2 regions of the Streptosporangium oxazolinicum genome follow, and region 1 is predicted to be linked to the other one. Evidence: riboswitches for the same ligand, from Rfam matches in the RefSeq annotation. Region 1 holds a riboswitch; the other holds the start of a gene.
What was found. A riboswitch is a leader RNA that binds a small molecule or an ion and turns the genes downstream of it on or off. The one in region 1 is predicted to bind glycine.
Positions count from the first base shown of each region.

Region 1 (10,674 bases):
AGATGCCCTCCAACCAGCCGATCGTCTTGCTGAAAGAGACGCATGGGGAGCGTTACCTACCTATCTGGATCGGCATGACGGAGGCCACGGCGATCGCCATGGCCCAGGCCGAGGAGCCACCACCCCGGCCGCTCACCCATGACCTGTTCCGCGACGTGCTCGAAGGGCTCGGGGTCCGGCTGAGCACGGTCAACATCGTCGCCCTGCGCGACGGCATCTTCTTCGCCGATCTCGTGTTCTCCAACGGGGTGGAGGTGAGCGCGCGTCCCTCGGACTCGATCGCCTTGGCACTTCGCACCGGCGCACGTATCTTCGCGAGTGAGGATGTGGTCAGGGAGGCGGGGGTGATCATCCCCGACGACCAGGAGGACGAGGTGGAGAAGTTCAGGGAGTTCCTTGACACGATCACGCCCGAGGACTTCGGCCGCGCGGGGTAGGAATTTCGGTGCATTTACGCTTCACGACGCGCCGAGTAGGGTCGTTGACTGGACTTGGCCCCAGTCCTACGGTGCAAGTGAAACCCGTGGTCGTGCGTAAACCCCCAGATCAGGCCGTGGGATGAGAGAAAGCCGGAGGTCCGCGTGGCGGTCAGCAGCGGCGAGGGTAGAAACGCCGATCAGGATGACCCGAAACGGCGCCAGTCGGCACGTCAGCGCGCGGGTGAAGAGGGTCTGCTGTTCGACGGGCAACCGGTGAAGGTGCCCGCCGACATCGGCTACCGGGGACCGACGGCCTGTTCGGCGGCCGGCATCACCTACCGGCAACTCGACTACTGGGCGCGCACCGGCCTGGTCGAGCCCACCGTGCGGGCTGCCCACGGCTCCGGCTCCCAGCGGCTGTACGGCTTTCGCGACATCCTGGTCCTCAAGGTCGTCAAGCGGCTCCTCGACACCGGCGTCTCCCTCCAGCAGATCCGCATCGCCGTGCAGCACCTGCGCGACAGGGGCGTCAACGACCTGGCCGGGATCACCCTGATGAGCGACGGGGTGAGCGTCTACGAGTGCACCTCCCCCGACGAGGTCATCGACCTCCTCCAGGGCGGTCAGGGAGTCTTCGGCATAGCACTGGGACGGGTGTGGCAGGAGGTGGAGGGCTCCCTCGCGGATCTGCCCGGCGAACGTGCGGAGTCGGGCGAGGGCCCTTTAGGCGATCATCAGGCCGATGAGCTGGCCCGCCGTCGCAGAGCACGACGAACCGGGTAAACTCGGACTTGCCACTGACCCTGTGCGGGAGAGACCCCGACCGCGATCGGGGCGCCGAAGGAGCAACCTCCCCGGAATCTCTCAGGCACCCGGTACCGCACGGACGAGGCAACTCTGGAAAGCAGGCGCGCTCGCCAGGCGCGACTCACCGACGGTGCAAGCCTCCCGTCTAGGGCAGGTGAAGCTCTCAGGTCACGGCCCGTGAACGACGGCCGTGATGACAGAGGGGGAGACCAGGCATACGCCCGCGCCCAGCGCCGGTCTCCACCCCGTCCCGGGAGGCTTCACCAATGACCGACCTGTCATCGCTCAGCGAGCTCAGCTCCCCGCCGTTCGCGACCCGCCACATAGGGCCGGACGACGCCGGCCAGACCCGCATGCTGGAGGCGGTCGGATTCGCCTCCGTCGCCGACCTGGTCGCGGTGGCCGTGCCCGAGGCGATCCGCTCCTCGGGGCGCCTCGGCCTGCCCCCGGCGGCCGGGGAGTCCGAGGCCCTCGCGGAGCTGCGGGTCCTCGCCGGGCGCAACACCGTGCTCACCTCGATGATCGGCCTGGGCTACCACGACACGATCACCCCGGGCGTCATCCGCCGCAACCTCCTGGAGAACCCGGGCTGGTACACCGCGTACACGCCCTACCAGCCGGAGATCTCCCAGGGCCGCCTGGAGGCCCTGATCAACTTCCAGACCGTCGTCTCCGACCTGACCGCCCTCGACGTCGCCGGGGCGTCCCTGCTGGACGAGGCCACCGCCGCCGCCGAGGCGATGACCCTGGCCCGCCGCGCGGGCCGCAGCCCCTCGACGGTGTTCGTGGTCGACGCCGACGCGCTGCCGCAGACCAAGGCGGTGCTGCGCACCCGCGCCGAGCCGCTCGGCATCGAGCTGGTCGAGAGCGACTTCACCGCCGAGCTCCCCGAGTGCTTCGGGGTGCTCGTGCAGTACCCCGGCGCCAGCGGCAGGGTCCGAGACTTCCGCGCCATCGCCGACGCCGCCCACGCGCGCGGCGCCCAGGTGGTCGCCGCCGCCGACCTGCTGGCCCTCACCCTCCTGGCCGCGCCCGGCGAGCTCGGCGCCGACATCGCGGTCGGCTCCTCACAGCGCTTCGGCGTCCCGCTGGGCTTCGGCGGCCCGCACGCCGCCTACATGGCGGTCCGCGACGGCCTCCAGCGCCAGCTGCCCGGCCGCCTGGTGGGCGTCTCCCAGGACGCCGACCGGCGCCCCGCCTACCGGCTCGCGCTCCAGACCCGCGAGCAGCATATCCGCCGCGAGAAGGCCACCAGCAACATCTGCACCGCGCAGGTGCTGCTCGCCGTGATCGCCGGCATGTACGCCGTCTACCACGGCCCCGAGGGCCTGCGCAGGATCGGCCGGCGTACCCACCGGCACGCCGTCGTGCTCGCCGAGGGCCTGCGCCAGGGCGGTGTCGAGGTCGTGCACGACACCTTCTTCGACACCGTGCTCGCCAGGGTGCCCGGCCGCGCCGCGGGGGTCGTCGCCGCGGCCCGCGAGAACGGCGTCAACCTGCGCCTGGTCGACGCCGACCACGTGGGTGTCACCTGCGACGAGAAGACCGAGCTCCTGCACCTGGAGCAGGTCCTGGCCGCCTTCGAGGTCAGCGGCACCGTGCTGGCCGACCTGGACGCCGCCGCCCACGACGCGCTGCCCGCCGCGCTGACGCGCGTCAGCGACTATCTGACCCACCCGGTCTTCCACAGCCACCGCTCCGAGACGGCCATGCTGCGCTACCTGCGCAGGCTCCAGGACAAGGACATCGCGCTCGACCGGTCGATGATCCCGCTGGGCTCCTGCACCATGAAGCTCAACGCGACCACCGAGATGGAGCCGATCACCTGGCCGGAGTTCGCCGGGCTGCACCCCTACGCGCCCGAGGACCAGGCCGCGGGCTACCTCGAGCTGATCGGGGAGCTGGAGCGCTGGCTGGCCGAGGTCACCGGCTACGACGCCGTGTCGCTGCAGCCGAACGCCGGCTCCCAGGGCGAGTTCGCCGGGCTCCTGGCGATCCGCGCCTACCACACCGCGCGTGGGGAGTCGGGCCGCGACGTCTGCCTGATCCCCTCCTCCGCGCACGGCACCAACGCCGCGAGCGCCGTCATGGCGGGCATGCGGGTGGCCGTGGTCGCCTGCGACGACCAGGGCAACGTGGATCTCGACGACCTTGTCGCGAAGATCGACAAGCACCGCGAGCGGCTCGCCGCGATCATGGTGACCTACCCGTCCACGCACGGTGTGTACGAGGAGACGATCGTCCGGATCTGCGAGCTGGTGCACGAGGCCGGCGGGCAGGTCTACGTCGACGGCGCCAACCTCAACGCGCTGGTCGGCCTGGCCAGGCCGGGGGAGTTCGGGGCGGACGTCTCCCACCTCAACCTGCACAAGACCTTCTGCATCCCGCACGGCGGCGGCGGCCCCGGCGTCGGCCCGGTCGCGGTCCGCGCCCACCTGGCCGACTATCTGCCCGGCCACCCGCTGCGCGAGGGGAGCGCGGTCGGCCCGGTCTCGGCCGCGCCGTACGGCTCCGCGGGCATCCTGCCCATCTCCTGGGCCTACATCCGGATGATGGGCGCCGACGGCCTGAAGGCGGCCACCGAGCAGGCCATCCTGTCGGCCAACTACCTGGCCCGCAGGCTCAGCCCCCACTACCCGGTCCTCTACACCGGCCGCGGCGGCCTCGTCGCCCACGAGTGCATCGTCGACCTGCGCCAGATCACCAAGGAGACCGGGGTGACGGTCGACGACGTGGCCAAGCGCCTCGTCGACTACGGCTTCCACGCCCCGACCATGTCCTTCCCGGTGGCCGGCACGCTGATGATCGAGCCGACCGAGAGCGAGGACCTGGCCGAGCTCGACCGGTTCTGCGAGGCGATGATCGCGATCCGCGAGGAGATCGCGAAGGTCGCCTCCGGCGCGTACGACAGGACCGACAACCCGCTCCGCAACGCCCCGCACACGGCCGACAGCCTCGTCGCCGACGAGTGGGGCCACCCCTACACCCGCACCGAGGCGGCCTACCCGCTGCCGTCGGTGCGCGAGGGCAAGTACTGGTCGCCGGTCCGCCGCATCGACCAGGCCTACGGCGACCGCAACCTGGTCTGCTCCTGCCCTCCCCTGGCGGCGTACGAGGACTGATCCCCGCAAAGATCCACATAGGCCCCGGCAGGGCCGAAAGCCCGCGCGAACCGCGATATCCGAGGGGAATGCGGGAGGACGGACGGAGCCCCGAGTCGTTAGGCTCGGGGCGTCTCCGTATCCGGAAGGATCCCGCATGCCTGAGGTGGACACCCGTCCCTTGGACGCCGCGCGAAGACTGGCCGAGTCGGGCGATCTCGACGGCGCCGCCACGATCTTCGCCGAGCTGGTCGCCGACCCCGACGAGCCCGACCGGGCCCAGGCGGCGGTGGGTCTCGCGGTGGTGCTGGGGGAGAGCGGAGACGTGCCGGGCTCGCGCGCGGCCGCGCGCACCGCGCTGGCGACCGGGCACCCGGAGTTCGCCGCCCAGGCCGCCTGCCTGCTCGCCGGGAGTTTCGAGCAGGAGGGCCTGGCCGACCAGGCCCGCGCCGCCTGGCAGGCCGCGCTGGGCGTCGGCCACCCCGCCTACGTCCCGCCGGCGCACATGGCCCTCGCCAGGCTCGCCACGGGCGAGGAGGAGGCCGAGCGGTCGCTGCGCGACGCGCTGGCCACCGGCGACCCGGAGATCGCTCCGCAGGCCGCCCAGCGGCTGGCGGAGGCGCTCCTGGAGGAGGGCGAGCCGGGGGAGGCCGCCCGGGTGCTCCTGGAGGCGCTCTCGGTGCCCGACGTGGCCGAGGTGCCGAGACTGCGGGTGATGCTCGGCATCGCTCATCTGGAGCTGGCCTGCGCCGAGTTCTCCGGTGCGATCGAGGAGGGCGGGGACGTCGAGACCGGTGCGCTGGCCATCGAGCTCCTGGCCCGCACGCTCCCGCTCAGGGGACGTGACGAGGACGCCGAGCGCGTGTGGCGCTACGGTCTGGACAGTGCCGACGAGGACCTCGCCGGGGAGGTCCGCCTGCGCCTCGACCGGGACCTTTGAGAGGGGGGCGTCTGGTGCGCCGGGCGGGTCCGGCGGGGGTCAGTCGCGCTCCCGCCAGCGGCTCAGCGCGTGGGCGAAGTTGATCGCGACGATCCCGCCCCAGGCCAGCAGCAGTCCGGCGGTGCCGGCGCTCTGCGCCGCGATGGCGGTCAGCGGGATCCCGATGCCCATCGAGCCGAGGGCGATCGGGATCGAGGGGTTCGCGCCCTTGCGCGGCTTGACCTTCGGCGCCCCGGCGGCGTCCATCTCGGCGCGCACCCGGTGGGCGATGGTCGCGTCGAGGCGTGACACGAACGACTCGATGAGCGCGGCCTCGTACTCCGGGCCGAGGTCACGCCGGGCCTCGACGGTGGCGCGCATGTCCTGGCGGATATCTTGATAGTCCTGCACGCTTCGATTGTTCCGCCCGCCCGTCCGCCGGGCATCAGCCGTTAGGACGAGATCCGTGTCCACCTCCGAGTCCACCCCTCCAGCGTCGGCGTCCATCTCGGGGACCGGGCTCCCGGCGGGCGCGGCCGCGCCCGTGGAGATCGCGACCCCGCACGGCCCGGCCCTGGTGGAGATCGACGAGGTGGCCGCCCCGCGCTTCCTGCTGGTGCTCACCCACGGCTCGGCCGGGGGAGTGGACGCCCCCGATCTGCTGGCCGTACGGGACGCCGTGACCGCGATCGGCGGGACGGTCGCGCGGGTGCTCCAGCCGTTCCGCGTGCGCGGGGCCCGCGCGCCGGGGTCGGCGGTCAAGCAGGACGAGGCGTGGGAGACGCTGGTGGCCGGGCTGCGCGGGCGCTATCCGGGGCTGCCGCTGGCGCAGGGCGGGCGGAGTAACGGGGCCAGGGTCGCCTGCCGTACGGCCGGGAGGGTCGAGGCCGGCGCGGTCGTCGCGCTGGCGTTCCCGCTGCGTCCGCCGAGGAATCCGGAGCGGTCACGCGCCGGGGAGCTGCGCTCGGCGGGCGTGGACGTGCTGGTGGTGAACGGAGACCGTGACCCGTTCGGCGTGCCCGAGGCGGCGGACGCCGCGCGCCTGGTGGTGCTGCCGGGAGAGGGTCACGACCTCGGGAGGAATCCCGCCAGGGTGGGCGAGGTGGTCGCCGAGTGGCTCGACGCGAGGATGCGGCCGGGCTCGGTGGACTCGCTCAGCGTGACCGGTCGGGGGTGACGGGCCTCAGACGACGCCGGCCAGTGGCCGATGCGGCTCGATGACGGCACCGTCCGGGAGGAGCTCGCCGGTGTCGTCGAACAGCACCACACCGTTGCAGAGCAGGCTCCAGCCCTGCTCAGGGTGGGCCGCCATGGTGCGGGCGGCTTCGCGGTCCAGCGCGTCGGCGGACGGACAGGACGGCTCGTGCGGGCACATCGGCGTGCCTCCGGATCTCTCGTGTCGGCTCGCCCGGGTCACACCGGGCACGGGTGGGCATCGGACATCCGGCGGCACCGTCACCGATGGGTCTCCGTTCCCACGTATGACGGGGACGAGCATCTGAATGTTGACATATGGCCATGCGACCCCCGTAACAGAACGAGGAGCGCACATCAAGCAGATCAAGTGTGCGATCGATCGCACCTCGGCGACATAGCCCGTTAGGACTGTTTGGGAACTGGTAGAGGGTCAGTCCGGCAGGGCTTTATCAGGGGATGTGACCTATAACACAGCATGCCTCATATAAGGATATTCGACCAAGTGCGACACGCCGCCCGGCGGGTAAACGATCGGTTACAAGTTTCTGACATGCGCCGACACGGGCTTTCCCAACTCCCTGACGGCCCCTTACCGGCCCCTGTGCCCGGCCTGCGCTCACCGGTGCTCACCGGCGCTCACCGTGCGCCCAGACCGGCCAGGAGCGCGTCCAGCCCGTGCTCGAAGTCGGTGTCCGCCTCCGGGCTGCCGCCGCCCCTCGACGGGGGACGCCAGGGCTCGTTCTCGTCGCCCGGGTCGGCCTGGGGTTCGGCCCAGCCCGACTGCTGCACCTCCACCGCCACCGCGCCGAAGACGTAGGCCCGCAGGGCGCGTACCGCCCCCGCCGGGTCGGCCAGGCCCGCGTCGGCCAGCTGGTCGGTCTGCTCCCTGATCGCGATCGCCGCCCTGCCCCTGGGGGGCTTGGTCAGGGCCAGGGCCAGCACCCCGGGATGCTCCCTCAGCGCCGCCCGGCTCGCCCGGCACCAGGCCCTCGCGCTCTCCTGCCAGCTCTCGCCGGGCTCGGCGTGGACGGCGGTGACGTGCTCGGCCAGCGCGTCCATGAGGGCGTCCTTGCCGCGCGGCAGGTGGTGGTAGATGGCCATCGCCTCCACCTCGAGGGCGTCGCCCAGCCGCCGCATCGTCAGGCGCCGGAGCCCCTGGCCGTCGGCGATGTGGAGGGCGGCGTCGATGATGCGCTCCCTGGAGAGCGGGACGGGCGGTCGCTTGGCAGGCATGGGAGGCATCCTGCCACCGTCACCTTACTGCGTAAAGATCGGCGCGCCGGACGGAACGGACGTTCACCGGCGAGCCGGTCCGATCCCTGAGTGCGTGGGGTGGGGGCGGAGCGCGTAGGCTACGAGCGGTGATCTGCCGGAGGAGACCCGGCGACCGGCGAGAGAGGGAAGAAGATGGCGTTTTTCCGACCGCGCGTGAGCCGGGAGGCGGAGGTTCGTCACCACGCTGACCAGGAGGTCGGGAAGAGCTTCCCCGAGCTCCTGGAGAAGGCGCGCCAGGCCGAGGCCGAGGTGCGCCGGGCCCAGGCCGCCGCGGCCCCCGTGCAGGAGCTGCGCGCCGCCGGGCTGGCCTTCGACAGGGCGCTCACCGAGGCCCTGCGCGCGGCCGAGGCCAACCAGCGCGCGACGTTCGGGATCAAGTCGTATGACGACCGGATCCGCCGCCGCAAGGGCAGGGCCACCCCCAGGGGCGCCGAGTGGACCGCCGAGGTCGACCGCCTGCGCACCCTTCGCGAGCAGAACCGGCTGACCGGTATCCCCCGGGTTCCGCGCCCGGTCACCGCCTCCGCCCGCTGACCTCCACCCCTGATCCTCACCCGCGTGGGCCTCTCCCTCGCGGGTCCCTGGACGTGGGCCCGGTCCGGACGGACCCGGCCTGGGCGCGGATCGTACGGGCTCAGCGGGTGGCGTGCGCGGACGAGGTGGCGAGCAGCCGCCGGACGCGGGCGGCGGGCAGGACCGCCGCGCACCGCTCGGCCGCGTAGGTCTGGGCCATCCGGTGGTGTTCGGCGGAGAAGTCGGCCACCCCGTCGGCCACGAAGAACACCTCCACGTCGCCCATGAAGGCGTCGCAGGCCGTCATCAGGCAGCCGATGTGGGCGTAGACGCCGGTGACGATGAGCTGGTCGCGGCCCTGTTCGGCGAGCAGGGTGCGCAGCGGGGTGCGGTGGAAGGCGCTGTAGCGCCACTTGGTCAGCCGGATGTCGTCCGGGCCGGGGGTGAGCGCCGCGACGATCTCCTGGGCGCTCGGGTCGGTGCCGACCCCGGCCCCCCAGAAGTCCTCCAGCAGGCCGCGCTGGGCCGAGGTCTGCCCGCCGGGCTGGGCCGAGTACACCACCGGGACGCCGAGTTCCCAGGCCGTCTCGCGGAGACCGGTGATCGCCGAGACCAGTTCCACGATCGGCGAGGTTCCCGGCGCGAACGCGTTCACGAAGTGGTTCTGCATGTCGTGGACGAGCAGCACCGCCCGGCGGGCGTCCGGTGTCCAGGAGACGCGGTTGACGGGCATCTCGTCCTCGCGGGGCATCGGATAGGGGGTGATTGCGGGTATGGCCACGACTACCTCTCCTTCTGCTTTCTCTCTCGGCGGCTCGACGTGCTGGGGGTCACACCTGTCCTCTCCCGGCTCCTCTCCCGGGCTTCTCCCCGGTGGCGGCGACGGCCTCCATGCCGGAGACCGTGTCCGCGTCCAGGTCCAGGTCCAGGTCCACGTCGAGGTCCGGGGCCAGGCCGAGGGCCTGCAGGAGCGTCCGGAACTTCGCGGAGGTCTCGGCGAGCTCCTCCTCGGGGACCGAGCCGGTGACGATCCCGCCCCCGGCGAACAGCCGGACGCCGCCAGCGGTCACCTCGGCGCAGCGGATCGCCACCGCCCACTCGCCGTCCCCCGAGGCGTCGCACCAGCCGACCATGCCGGTGTAGAAGCCCCGGTCGAAGGGTTCGATATCGGCGATCGCGGCGCGCGCCGCGAGGGTGGGCGTCCCGCAGACCGCGGGAGTCGGGTGCAGGGCGACGGCGAGGTCGAGCGCGGTGGTGCGCGGGTCGGCGAGCCGCCCGGTGATCCTGCTGGACAGGTGCCACATGGTCGAGGTGCAGATCAGCGACGGCTCGGCCGGGACGCTCAGCGCCCGGCAGTGCGGGGCGAGCGCGGCGGCCACGCCCTGGACCACGACCGCGTGCTCGTGCTGCTCCTTGGCCGAGCAGAGCAGCGCCGCCGCGCGGCGGCGGTCCTCCACGGGGTCGGCGCTGCGCGCGGCGGAGCCGGCCAGCGGGTTGGCGACGACGGCGGGCCCGTCCCTGGAGACCAGCAGTTCGGGGCTGGCACCCACCAGGGTCCGCCCGCCGGGCAGGTCGACGGCGAAGACGTGGCCGTGCGGGTCGCGGACCGCCAGGCGCCGGACCATCGCGGCGACGTCGACCGGCTCCGGCCTCGTCAGCTTCAGTGACCTGGCCAGCACCACCTTCTCCACCGCGCCCGTGCCGAGCAGCTCCAGGACCCGCCGTACGCCCTCCAGGTGGCCCGAGGGGGTGGGTACGGGGGTGATCCGCCACGGCGGCCGCGGGCCCTCGTGGGGTGGCGGCTCGCCGGGGACGAAGACGAAGGGGTCGGCCCAGCGGGCGCGCACCGGGGTGACCAGCCGTGCCGAGGCGGGGTCGTCGAACGGGATCGCGCCGAGGACCAGGTCGCGGTGCTCGCGTACGCGCTCGGCCAGCTCCCGCATGGTCCAGGCGGGCGCCACCACGTCGGCGACGCCCCCGGCGAGGAGGGTGTGCCGGGGAGAGGAGAAGATCGATGAGGAACCCGGCCGGTACTCGTCGAGAAGCTCGGTGGCGCTGACCGCCTCGTATGCGATAGTCAAGGCTGACCTTTCGGGGGATCTCAGGCCCTGAGCGTGGCGCCGCCGTCCACGTACAGGTCTTGCATGGTGATGTGCCGGGAACGGTCCGATGCCAGGAAGATCACGGCTTCGGCGACGTCCTGGGGGTCGGCCAGCCGGCCCAGCGGGATGCCCACGCGGTAGGAGGAGGGGTCTCCCATGAGCGCGGCGTGGGGATCGAGCCCCGCCTGCATGGCGGTGTCGGTCGATCCGGGTGAGACCACGTTGCAGCGGATGCCGTGGCGGGCGAGCTCCAGCCCGGCACACCGGGTGAACATGACCGCGGCGGCCTTGGACGCCGCGTACGCCGCCATGCCGACGCGCGGCACGCCCGCGGCGTTGGA
Region 1 covers NZ_BAABAQ010000009.1:34,796-45,469, forward strand. The annotation lists gene ABD817_RS23205 (bifunctional nuclease family protein) at 1-437, shown strand, start outside; gene ABD817_RS23210 (MerR family transcriptional regulator) at 582-1,202, shown strand; glycine riboswitch at 1,218-1,310, shown strand; gene gcvP (aminomethyl-transferring glycine dehydrogenase) at 1,493-4,348, shown strand; gene ABD817_RS23220 (tetratricopeptide repeat protein) at 4,485-5,267, shown strand; gene ABD817_RS23225 (hypothetical protein) at 5,307-5,657, opposite strand; gene ABD817_RS23230 (alpha/beta hydrolase family protein) at 5,791-6,423, shown strand; gene ABD817_RS23235 (DUF5999 family protein) at 6,430-6,621, opposite strand; gene ABD817_RS23240 (TetR/AcrR family transcriptional regulator C-terminal domain-containing protein) at 7,080-7,676, opposite strand; gene ABD817_RS23245 (hypothetical protein) at 7,851-8,252, shown strand; gene ABD817_RS23250 (isochorismatase family protein) at 8,353-9,012, opposite strand; gene ABD817_RS23255 (isochorismate synthase) at 9,062-10,312, opposite strand; gene ABD817_RS23260 (2,3-dihydro-2,3-dihydroxybenzoate dehydrogenase) at 10,333-10,674, opposite strand, start outside.

Region 2 (10,674 bases), on a different contig from region 1:
CAGGATAACCCGGCCCCGGGAAATGTGAACGCTATTCATATTGCCGGACGGGTGATCAATGCTCCCGCCAGGGGGATCCCAAGATCGTGCAAGTGGGCGGTTGATCCCCGGCCCGCCCCTGCCGGAACGCGTACACCTGACCGAATGACGACTACTCTCCAGGACATCCTGGCGGGCTCGGGAGGCACCGGCAGTGCGGGGACCACCACCGGAGGCTCGGGAGGCAAGGCGGCGGCCGAGCAGTTCCAGGACGTCCGGCGCCGGTCGGTGCGGATGCTCAGGCCGGCCAGGACCCCCGTGGGCGTCCCCGCCGCCCTGACGGTGTCCGCCGTGCTGGCGGTCTCGGCCTCGGTCACGGTGGGCCTGCTCATGGAGTCGCCGCTCGCGCGGATGCCCTACCGGCGGCTCGTCAACGGTGCCGGCGCGTGGAACTGGTCGGATCCCGCCACCTTCGCCGCGTCGACGCTCGCCATGGCGGTGGGCCTGGTGATGCTCGCGCTCGCCGCGCTGCCGGGGCGGACCCGGCTGATACCGCTGGAGTCGGGAGACCCGCACATGGTGATCGGCGTCACCAGGTCCGGGCTCCGTCGCACGCTGCGGGAGGCGGCCGAGTCGGTGGACGAGGTGAAGGGGGCGCGGGTGCGGCTCACCTCGCGGATCGTCGAGGTCACCGTGTTCACCGACGCCGAGCGGACCGGGCCCGTGCTGCGCCGGGTGGGCGCGGCGGTGGGCGACCGGCTGGCGGGCCTGGGCGCGATGTGCGCGGGTGACGTCGTCGTACGGCTGCGCGGGAAGGGGGGCCGATGAGGCCGTACCTGGGCAACCGGATCGGCCTGGCCGTCACCGGGACGGTGCTGGTGTGCGCCGGGCTCTACGCCTTCCTGCGGGGGCGCGGCGACATCCCCGGCCACTCGCCCGGGGCCAGGCTCGTGCGCCGGGGGTTTCCCGGGTGGCTGGCCGCGCATCCGTGGCTGGGCTGGCTGGTCGCGCTACTGCTGGTGGTGCTGGCGCTCCTGGCGCTGCGGTGGCTGCTACACGCCGTGGGGTGGGGGCGGTGGGGCAGGCGGACCGGGACGGGGACCGCCATGCTCGGGGTTGCTCTTAAAGAAGTCGAAGGGCTCACTCGTGTCCGCGTCAGGTACGTACGGTACGAGCGGCTGCGCATCGGGGTGGGCTGCGCGCCCGCCACCGATGTCGGCAAGCTTGTGGCCCGGCTGAACAGGGACGCGGTGGGGAAGGTCCGACGGGCGCTCGGGGAGGTAGAACTCGGCGTGGTGGTTCGCCTGCACGTCCGCCGCCGCTGACCCGCCGTACCCCGGCCGTTCGGCCGTCACGCCGTACGCCGGGCGCTCACCCGTCGCGCCGTACGCGCTGCTTCCGTAGGGGGTGTTTTCGTACGCCTGCCCGTCGTACGACCCGTGCGCCGTTTCCCGGACGGGGCTCGCGTACACCGGCCGTTCGGCCGTCGCGCCCTGGAACGGGTCCTCGTCGCCGGTGCCCTCGTACGGCGGCTCCTCGTCCGGTTCCTCGGCCGCGGGCGTGTTCCTCTCCTCGTGCCTGACCCCGAAGGCCAGCCCGGCGGCCAGGCAGACCAGGGGAAGGGCGGGGACGACGTAGCGGTGGTCGAAGGCCGCGATGAAGGGCGGCAGGATCAGCAGCATGGTCCCCGCCGCCCAGGGCAGCAGCACCACGCCGCCGAGCCGCCGCAGCCGCGTCAGCACGCCGACCAGGCCGACCAGCAGGATCACCGCGAGGTACGGGCCCCGCACGAAGGCGTACTCCTGGTAGTCGCGCAACCAGCCCGCGTACGGTTCGGCCATCACCGGCGCTCCCGACGAGCCCTGGTAGGCCACGGTCAGCTCCTCGGCGGTCCTGCCCTGCGAAGCGGCCCCCGAGGTGAAGGGGCGCACGGTGTCGGGGAAGACGTAGGCGCTCTGCGGACCGGGAGCCGGGTAGACGCGCCGGGTCCAGTCGAAGATGTGGGCCGCGTCCTCCAGGCCCGCCCGGAGGAAGTCGAGCGGCTGGGCCATGATCGCCCGGGTGGCGAAGGCGCCCGCGAGCGCGTCGCGCTCGGCCCAGCTGCCCTTGACCTTGTTCAGCGGCGACTCGCCGTCCCAGATGTAGACGGGTGGCGCCGCGCGCTGTCCCAGCGGCTCGACGGGGCACAGGGCCGCCTCGGGCCCGGTCGGCTGGATCTTGGCGCAGTCGGCGAAGGTCATCGTCCGCGCCCAGAGGAAGGTGTTGCCCCTGGTCAGCCCGAAACTGCCGTGTTCGGCCCTGAACCAGGCCGCGTACGAGCCCAGGCCGAGCGCGGCGGCCAGGGTCGCGGCGACGACCGCCCGCCACCCGGCCCTGCGGATCACCATGCAGACCAGTGCCACGGCGATCAGCGGCAGCCCGATCGTGCGGGTGACGGTCGCCACGGCCAGTAGCGCTCCGGCCAGCGCCGCGACCCACGCCGAGGGGCGCCGCCGCCACAGCAGCAGCGTGACCGCGAGCACCGCGAGGAACTGGAAGAGCAGGTCCGCCATGACGAGGTGTTCGAGCTGGATCTGGTAGGCGTCCAGCAGCACCGGCAGCGCGGCGAGCGTCGCGCCCCACCCGGGCAGCCCGCCCAGCCTGCGCAGCAGCAGGTAGACGCAGACGGCCACGACCAGGCCGAGCAGGTGCTGCACCGCGACCACCGCGGGAATGCTGGACAGTGGCTTGAGGATCCACAGGAACAGCGCGTAGCCCGCCGGACGGGACTCCAGGGGGCGGGGGGCGAGCCCCGCGTTCAGGTAGACGAAGGAGTCGGCCCAGAACCACAGGGCGGGCCGGTAGCCGAGCATGGCGAGGACCCGCAGGCCGCCACCCGCCAGCAGGGCGGTGACGAAGAGCCAGTGCGACCCGAGGAAGCGGAGCATCCGCAGGGGGCGGGAGGGGTTCGTGGAGCGCTGGGAGCGATGGGAACGGCTCGCCGGGTGCGTTCCCGTTACCACCGCGACCTCCCGAGTCCCGCGCACATGGCCACCCAGCATAGGCGCGGGATCGGAGAAGCTCGCACGTCATGCGAAATTTGATAGCGATCGGGTTGTATGTCCCCGAAGCCCCTCTTCTCGCGTGCTCCCCAAGGACTCTCGGGAGCCACTCCCGTTCGAGGGACCTTCGGGCGTCGGGGACCGCTCCCGTTCAAAAGCCCCCCGGAAGCCGGAAAGCGTTCCCGTTCAACGGACCCCGGGAACCGTCTCCGTTCAAGACACCCCTGAAGCCGGGGAACCGCTCCCGTTCAGCACTCGATGACGTTCACCGCGAGCCCTCCCCGGCTGGTCTCCTTGTACTTGTCGAGCATGTCGCGGCCGGTGTCACGCATGGTCTTGATGGCCTTGTCCAGCGAGACGAAATGGCGGCCGTCGCCGCGCATCGCGATCCTGGCGGCGGCGATGGCCTTGATCGAGGCGACCGCGTTGCGCTCGATGCACGGGATCTGCACCAGGCCGCCGATCGGGTCGCAGGTCAGCCCCAGGTTGTGCTCGATGCCGATCTCGGCGGCGTTCTCGACCTGTTCGGGGGTCCCGCCCATCACCTCGGTGAGCCCGGCGGCGGCCATCGAGCAGGCCGAGCCGACCTCGCCCTGGCAGCCGACCTCGGCGCCGGAGATGGAGGCGTTCTCCTTGAACAGCACGCCGATCGCCCCCGCGGTCAGCAGGAAGCGGATCACGCCCTCGTCGTCGGGGTCCTCGGTGAAGCGGTCGTAGTAGGTGAGCACGGCCGGGATGATGCCCGCGGCGCCGTTGGTGGGCGCGGTGACGATGCGGCCCCCGGCGGCGTTCTCCTCGTTGACCGCGAGGGCGAACAGCGAGACCCAGTCCATCGTCTGCAGCGTGTCCTTCTCCTGCGACTCGCTCCGCAGCTGCCGGTGGAGCTGGTGGGCGCGGCGGCGGACCTTCAGGCCGCCGGGCAGCACGCCCTCCTTGCCGATGCCGCGCTGTACGCACTCGCTCATGACCTGCCACAGGACGAGCAGCCGGTCGCGGATCTCGGCCTCGGTACGGCCGAAGGCCTGCTCGTTCTCCAGCATCAGCCCGGAGATCGACAGCCCGGTCTCCGCGCACTGGGCGAGCAGCTCCGCGGCCGTGGTGAAGGGGTACGGCAGGACGGTGTCGTCGGGTTTGATCCGGTCGGCGCCGGTGGCGTTCTCGTCGACGACGAAGCCGCCGCCCACCGAGTAGTAGACCTTCTCGCGGATCGTCTCGCCGGACTCGGACAGGGCGGTGAAGCGCATGCCGTTGGGGTGGCCGGGGAGCGAGACCTTGCGTTCGAAGACGAGGTCCTCGCCGATGACGAAGGGGATCTCGCGGGAGCCGTACAGGGAGATGGTGCCGGACTCGCGCATGGCGGCGAGCCGTTCGTCGACCGCGTCGACGTCGACCAGCTCGGGCTTCTCACCGGACAGGCCGAGCAGCACGGCCTTGTCGCTGCCGTGGCCCTTGCCGGTCAGGCCCAGCGAGCCGTACAGGACGGCGCTCACCCGGGCCGTCTTCTCCAGGAGCCCGTCCTGGTGGAGGCCGCGGGCGAACTTGTGGGCGGCGGCCATCGGGCCGCCGGTGTGCGAGCTGGACGGGCCAATTCCGATCTTGAAGAGATCGAAGACGCTGATCGTCATCTGAATCCTTCCAGCGTGGACGGCCACGCGCGCCCGAGGACGCGCGTGGCCGTGACGCGAGGGGGGAGAGGCTTAGGACTCACCCGAGGTGAGCGCGGCGTACTCCTCCGGCGACAGCAGGTCGTCGGCGGAGCCCTCAAGACGTACGCGGAACAGCCAGCCCTCGCCGTAGGGGTCGCTGTTGACCAGCGAGGGGTCGTCCACGACGGCCTGGTTGACATCAACGATCTCGCCGCTGACCGGGGCGAAGATGTCGCTCACCGACTTGGTCGACTCGACCTCGCCGACGGCGTCACCGGAGGTGACCGTCGAGCCGGCCTCGGGGACCTGCACGTAGACCACGTCGCCCAGCGCGCCGGCGGCGTAGGCGGTGATGCCGACGGTGAGGGTCAGGCCGTCATCGATGCCAGAGATCCACTCGTGTTCCTTGGTGTAGTGCAGTTCCTCGGGAATGCTGCTCATTTTTTCCTCCTGTAGAAGGGCAGTGCGACGATCTCGACCGGCTCGTGGCTGCCCCTGATGTCGACGGCCAGTCCTGACGATTGGCCGTTGTCCACGTAGGCCATGGCGATGGGTCTGCCCAGTGACTGGGAGGGCGCCCCGCTGGTGACCTCACCGACGACCGCGCCGTCACCGGCGACCACCACCGGATACCCGTGCCGGGGCACCCTGCGGCCGGACGCGATCAGGCCGACCAGGCGGCGGGACGGCGAGACCTCCCTGAGGGGTTCGAGGGCGGCCCTGCCGACGAAGTCGCCCGGCTTGTCAAACCTCACCACACGGCCCAGCCCGGCGTCGAACGGGGTGAGGCCGGACGACAGCTCGTTGCCGTACAGCGGCATCCCGGCCTCCAGCCTGAGGGTGTCGCGGGCGGACAGGCCCGCGGGGATCAGGCCGTGCGGCGCGCCCGCCTCGGTGAGGGCGGCCCAGACCGGCTCCGCGTCCTCGGCCGCGACGAACAGCTCGAAGCCGTCCTCGCCGGTGTACCCCGTACGGGCGACGAGGGCCTCGCGGCCCGCGACGACGGCGGGCAGGCCCGCGTAGTACTTGAGCCCGTCGAGGTCGGCGTCGGTGAGCGAGCCCAGGATCTCCGCGGAGCGCGGGCCCTGGACCGCGACCAGCGCGTACCGCTCGGAGCGGTCGTCCACCGCGGCGTCGAAGCCCTTGGCGCGATCGGTCAGCTCGGCGGCCACCCGGGGGTAGTTGGAGGCGTTGGCGACGACCATGAACTCGGCGGGGGCGAGCCGGTAGACGATCAGGTCGTCCAGCACGCCGCCCTCCGGATCGACGATCATCGTGTAGCGGGCGCGGCCGGGCTCCAGCGCGGAGAGGTGGCCGACCAGCGCGTAGTCGAGGGCTTCGGCGGCCTGCGGCCCGGTCACGAAGATCTCCCCCATGTGGGAGAGGTCGAACAGGCCGGCCGCCTGGCGGACCGCGTTGTGCTCGGCCGACTCGCTGCCGTAGCGGAGCGGCATCAGCCAGCCCGCGAAGTCGGTCAGCGTCGCGCCGAGGGACTCGTGCACGCCGCGCAGCGGCGTAGGTCGGGACATGTGCGCACCTCAGACAAGGGACAGATGAGAGCATCCTCCCCCTCTGTCGTGGGTGCCTGAGAGTTTCATCCGGGTTTTGCCGGACTTTCACCTTCGGCGAGGCCGTGGGACCTGCTTTCCAGAGGGCACCTACCCGCACGGTCCTTTGCCTTGAGAGGTTCGCGGGGAGGGCTTGCTCCTTCAGGGGTCCTGGCCTGGGTGATCAGGACGCTCTCCCGCACGGGATTCATCGGTGTCACCGGCCAGCCTAACCGCCCGCACCGGCCGAGCGAAATCCCCTCGCGGCACCGATCCGCGCCGGTCAGGGGGTGGCGTGCCGGACCAGTGCCTCGAACAGAGCGGACTCGCCGTCGGTCTCGGGGTGCCACTGGACGGCGAGGGCGAACGGGTGGTCGTCCAGCTCCACGGCCTCGATCGTGCCGTCCTCGGCGTGGGCGGTCACGGTGAGGCCCCCGGCGAGCCGGTCGAGGGCCTGGTGGTGGTAGTGGGCCACGTCCACGGTCTCGGTTCCGAAGATCTTCGAGGTCCGGCTGCCGGGGGCGAGCCACACCGGCATCCTGCCGTAGTGGCCGGGGGCCGGGGCGTGCCCCGGATGGCCGACCACGTCGGGCAGGTGCTGGTGGAGGGTGCCGCCCAGCGAGACGTTCAGGACCTGCATGCCCCTGCAGATCCCCAGGAAGGGCAGGCCCCGCTCCAGCGCCGCCCCGACCAGCCCCAGCTCGGCGTCGTCGCGGAACGGCCGGACGTAGCCGGTCCGCTCGTGCGGCTCCTGCCCGTACCGCTCCGGGCCGACGTCCCCGCCACCGGCCAGGATCAGCCCGTCCAGGCGCCCCGTCAGCGCCGAGGGGTCGCCCGCCGGGGGCAGGATCACCGGCTGCCCGCCCGCGCGGGCCACGTGGTCGACGTAGTCGTACGGCAGCAGCGCGGTGGTCGTCTCCCAGACGGTGAACCGCGCGGGCTCGACATAGCAGGTGATGCCGATGACGGGACGGGACATGATCTCCTGTCTTGCTCCTGTGCGGGAACCGGGCGCCACGAGGGGAGCCCATACCTCCTCCTCGCACGGTACCGACCGGGGCGGGACACGCCGGGGCGACACGCGCGAAGAAAGCCGCGAGGGGCCGCGACGGGGTCTCCGGGGGTCTACAGGGGTCTCCGGGGGGCGACGGTGGGGTCTACAGCGGGGTGACGTACGCGCCGGAGATGCCGCCGTCCACCAGGAACTCGGAGCCGGTGATGAAGCTGGCGTCGTCCGAGGCGAGGAACGCCACCGCGGCGGCGATCTCGGACGCCTCGGCGAAGCGGCCCACCGGGATGTGCACCAGGCGGCGCTGCGCCCGCTCGGGGTCCTTGGCGAACAGCTCCCGCAGCAGCGGCGTGTTCACCGGCCCCGGGCACAGGGCGTTCACCCGGATGCCCTCGCGGGCGAACTGCACGCCCAGCTCACGGGACATGGCCAGCACCCCGCCCTTGGAGGCGGTGTAGGAGATCTGGCTGGTCGCCGACCCCATCACGGCCACGAACGACGCGGTGTTGATGATCGACCCCTTGCCCTGCCGCCGCATGTACGGGATGGCGTGCTTGCAGCACAGGTAGACCGAGGTGAGGTTCACCTCCTGGACCCGGCGCCAGGCGTCGATGCCGGTCTCCAGGATCGAGTCGTCGTCCGGTGGCGAGATGCCCGCGTTGTTGAACGCGATGTCCACGCTGCCGTAGGTGTCGAACGCGGTCTGGAAGACCCGCGTGACGTCGTCCTCATCGGTCACGTCGGCCCGTACGAACAGCCCGCCGACCTCGTCGGCGGCCTTGGAACCGGTCGCCTCGTCCAGGTCCACGCACACGACGCGGGCGCCCTCCTCGGCGAACCGGCGCGCGGTGGCCAGGCCGATCCCGCTTCCCGCGCCGGTGATGACCGCGACCCGGTCCTGCAAACGAAGCATCGCCTCTACTCCTCGGAAATGAAGACGTTCTTGATCTCGGTGAAGGCCGACAGGGCGTCGGGACCCAGCTCGCGGCCGAGGCCCGACTGCTTGAAACCGCCGAACGGGGTCCAGTAGCGGACACTCGAATGCGAGTTGACGCTGAGGTTGCCCGCCTCGACCGCCCTCGCCACCCGCAGCGCCCGGCCGACGTCGCGGGTCCAGATGGACCCGCTCAGGCCGTACGGGGTGTCGTTGGCGATCCGCACGGCGTCCGCCTCGTCGTCGAACGGCACCACCGACACCACGGGCCCGAAGATCTCCTCGGTGAACGCCCGGTCGTCGGCCGACCCGGGCGTCAGGACCGTCGGCGGGAACCAGAACCCCGGCCCCGACGGGCACGTGCCCCGCAGGTGGGGCGGCTCGGTGACGAAGGAGGCCACCCGCTCCCGGTGCTCGGCGCTGATCAGCGGGCCCATCTCGGTGGCCTCGTCGCGGGGGTCGCCGACCTTGACGTCCAGCACCGCCTGCCCGAACCGGGCCAGGAACTCGTCGTGGACCGAGCGCTCGACCAGGATCCGGGACCGCGCGCAGCAGTCCTGGCCCGCGTTGTCGAACACCGCGTACGGCGCGGTCGCCGCGGCCCGCTCCAGGTCGGCGTCGGCGAAGACCACGTTGGCGCTCTTGCCGCCCAGCTCCAGGGTGAGCCGCTTGACCTGCCCGGCGCACGTGGCGGCGATCTCCTTGCCCACCTCGGTCGAACCGGTGAACACGATCTTCGCCACGCCGGGGTGCCCGACCAGCCGGGCGCCCGCCACCTCCCCGGCCCCGGGCAGGACCTGCAGCACCCCCTCGGGCAGACCGGCGGCCAGGGCGAGCTCGGCCACCCGCAGGGCGGTGAGCGGGGTCCACTCGGCGGGCTTGACGATCACGGTGTTGCCCGCGGCCAGTGCCGGGGCCACCCCCCAGGTCATGATGACCATCGGGAAGTTCCACGGCACGATCACGCCGACGACGCCCAGCGGCTCCCTGAAGGTGACGTCCAGCCCGCCCGGCACCGGGATCTGCAGGCCGTGGTTGCGCTCGGGCGCCCCCGCGTAGAAGTCGAGCACGTCGGCGACGTTGCCCGCCTCCCAGCGGGCGTTGCCGATCGTGTGCCCGGAGTTGGCGACCTCCAGCAGGGCGAGCTCCTCGGCGTGCTCGCGCACCAGCGCGGCGAAACGACGCAGCAGCCGGGCCCGGTCTCCCGGGCCGACGTTCCGCCAGGTCGCGAAGGCGCGTCTGGCGCGCTCCACCGCCCTGTCGGTCTCGGCGGCGTCCGCCATCTCGACCTCGGCGACGGCCTCTTCCGTCGCCGGATTTATGATCTTCACCTTCACATCCGTTCGAATCCTCGGAACAGCTCCCAGTCGGTCACCGCCGCGTCGAAGGCGGCCAGCTCGACCCGGGCGTTGTTCGCGTAGTGCGCCACGACGTCCTCGCCGAAGGCGGCCGTCGCGAACGCGGAGCCCTCCCAGAGCTCCAGCGCGCCCCGCAGCGTACTCGGCACGGTCTCCGCGCCCGACGAGTAGGCGTTCCCCGTGAAGGCGTCCTCAAGCGGCAGCTCGTTCTCGACGCCGTGCAGGCCCGCCGCGATCAGCGCCGAGACCGCCAGGTAGGGGTTGACGTCGCCGCCGGGCACCCGGTTCTCGATCCGCAGCGAGGGGCCGTGGCCGACCAGGCGCAGCGCGCACGTCCTGTTGTCCACACCCCACTTGACCGCGGTGGGGGCGAAACTGCCCGGCACGTACCGCTTGTAGGAGTTGATGTTCGGCGCGTACAGCAGGGTGAGCTCGCGCGTCAGCGCGATCTGCCCGGCGATGAAGTGCTCTCCCGTCGCCGACAGGCCGTGTGGTCCGGAACCGGCCATGACCGGCTCCCCGTCCGCGTCCCTGAGCGAGATGTGGATGTGGCAGGAGTTGCCCTCGCGCTGGTTCGGCTTGGCCATGAAGGTGATCGCCATGCCCTCCTGGGAGGCGATCTCCTTGGCGCCGTTCTTGTAGATCGAGTGGTTGTCGCAGCTGGACAGGGCCTCGCCGAAGCGGAAGGCGATCTCGTGCTGGCCGAGGTTGCACTCGCCCTTGGCCGACTCGACGTACATGCCCGCGCCCTCCATGCCGAGCCTGATCCTGCGCAGCAGGGGTTCGACCCTGGCGGTGCCGAGGAGGGAGTAGTCGACGTTGTAGAGGTTGGAAGGCGTCAGGTCGCGGTAGCCGCGGCGCCAGGCGTCCTCGTAGGTGTCGTTGAAGACGACGAACTCCAGCTCGGTCCCGACGAAGGCCCCCCAGCCCCGCTCGTCCAGCCGGGCGAGTTGCCGTCGCAGGATCTGGCGCGGCGAGGCGGTCACGTCGGAGCCGTCCTCCCACACCAGGTCGGCCATCACCAGGGCGGTACCCTCCTGCCACGGCACGCGGCGCAGGGTGGACATATCAGGTTTCATGACAAAGTCGCCGTATCCGCGCTCCCACGACGACATGGCGTAACCGTCGACCGTGTTCATGTCGACGTCGACCGCGAGCAG
Region 2 covers NZ_BAABAQ010000006.1:274,069-284,742, forward strand. The annotation lists gene ABD817_RS18760 (DUF6286 domain-containing protein) at 145-807, shown strand; gene ABD817_RS18765 (hypothetical protein) at 1,032-2,981, opposite strand; gene ABD817_RS18770 (L-serine ammonia-lyase) at 3,269-4,645, opposite strand; gene gcvH (glycine cleavage system protein GcvH) at 4,718-5,107, opposite strand; gene gcvT (glycine cleavage system aminomethyltransferase GcvT) at 5,104-6,195, opposite strand; glycine riboswitch at 6,229-6,323, opposite strand; glycine riboswitch at 6,324-6,423, opposite strand; gene ABD817_RS18785 (gamma-glutamyl-gamma-aminobutyrate hydrolase family protein) at 6,497-7,192, opposite strand; gene ABD817_RS18790 (3-oxoacyl-ACP reductase) at 7,371-8,135, opposite strand; gene ABD817_RS18795 (aldehyde dehydrogenase family protein) at 8,141-9,487, opposite strand; gene ABD817_RS18800 (glutamine synthetase family protein) at 9,490-10,674, opposite strand, start outside.
Region 2: linked by a shared signal. The riboswitch ahead of gcvT (glycine cleavage system aminomethyltransferase GcvT) and the one ahead of gcvP (aminomethyl-transferring glycine dehydrogenase) in region 1 are both predicted to bind glycine.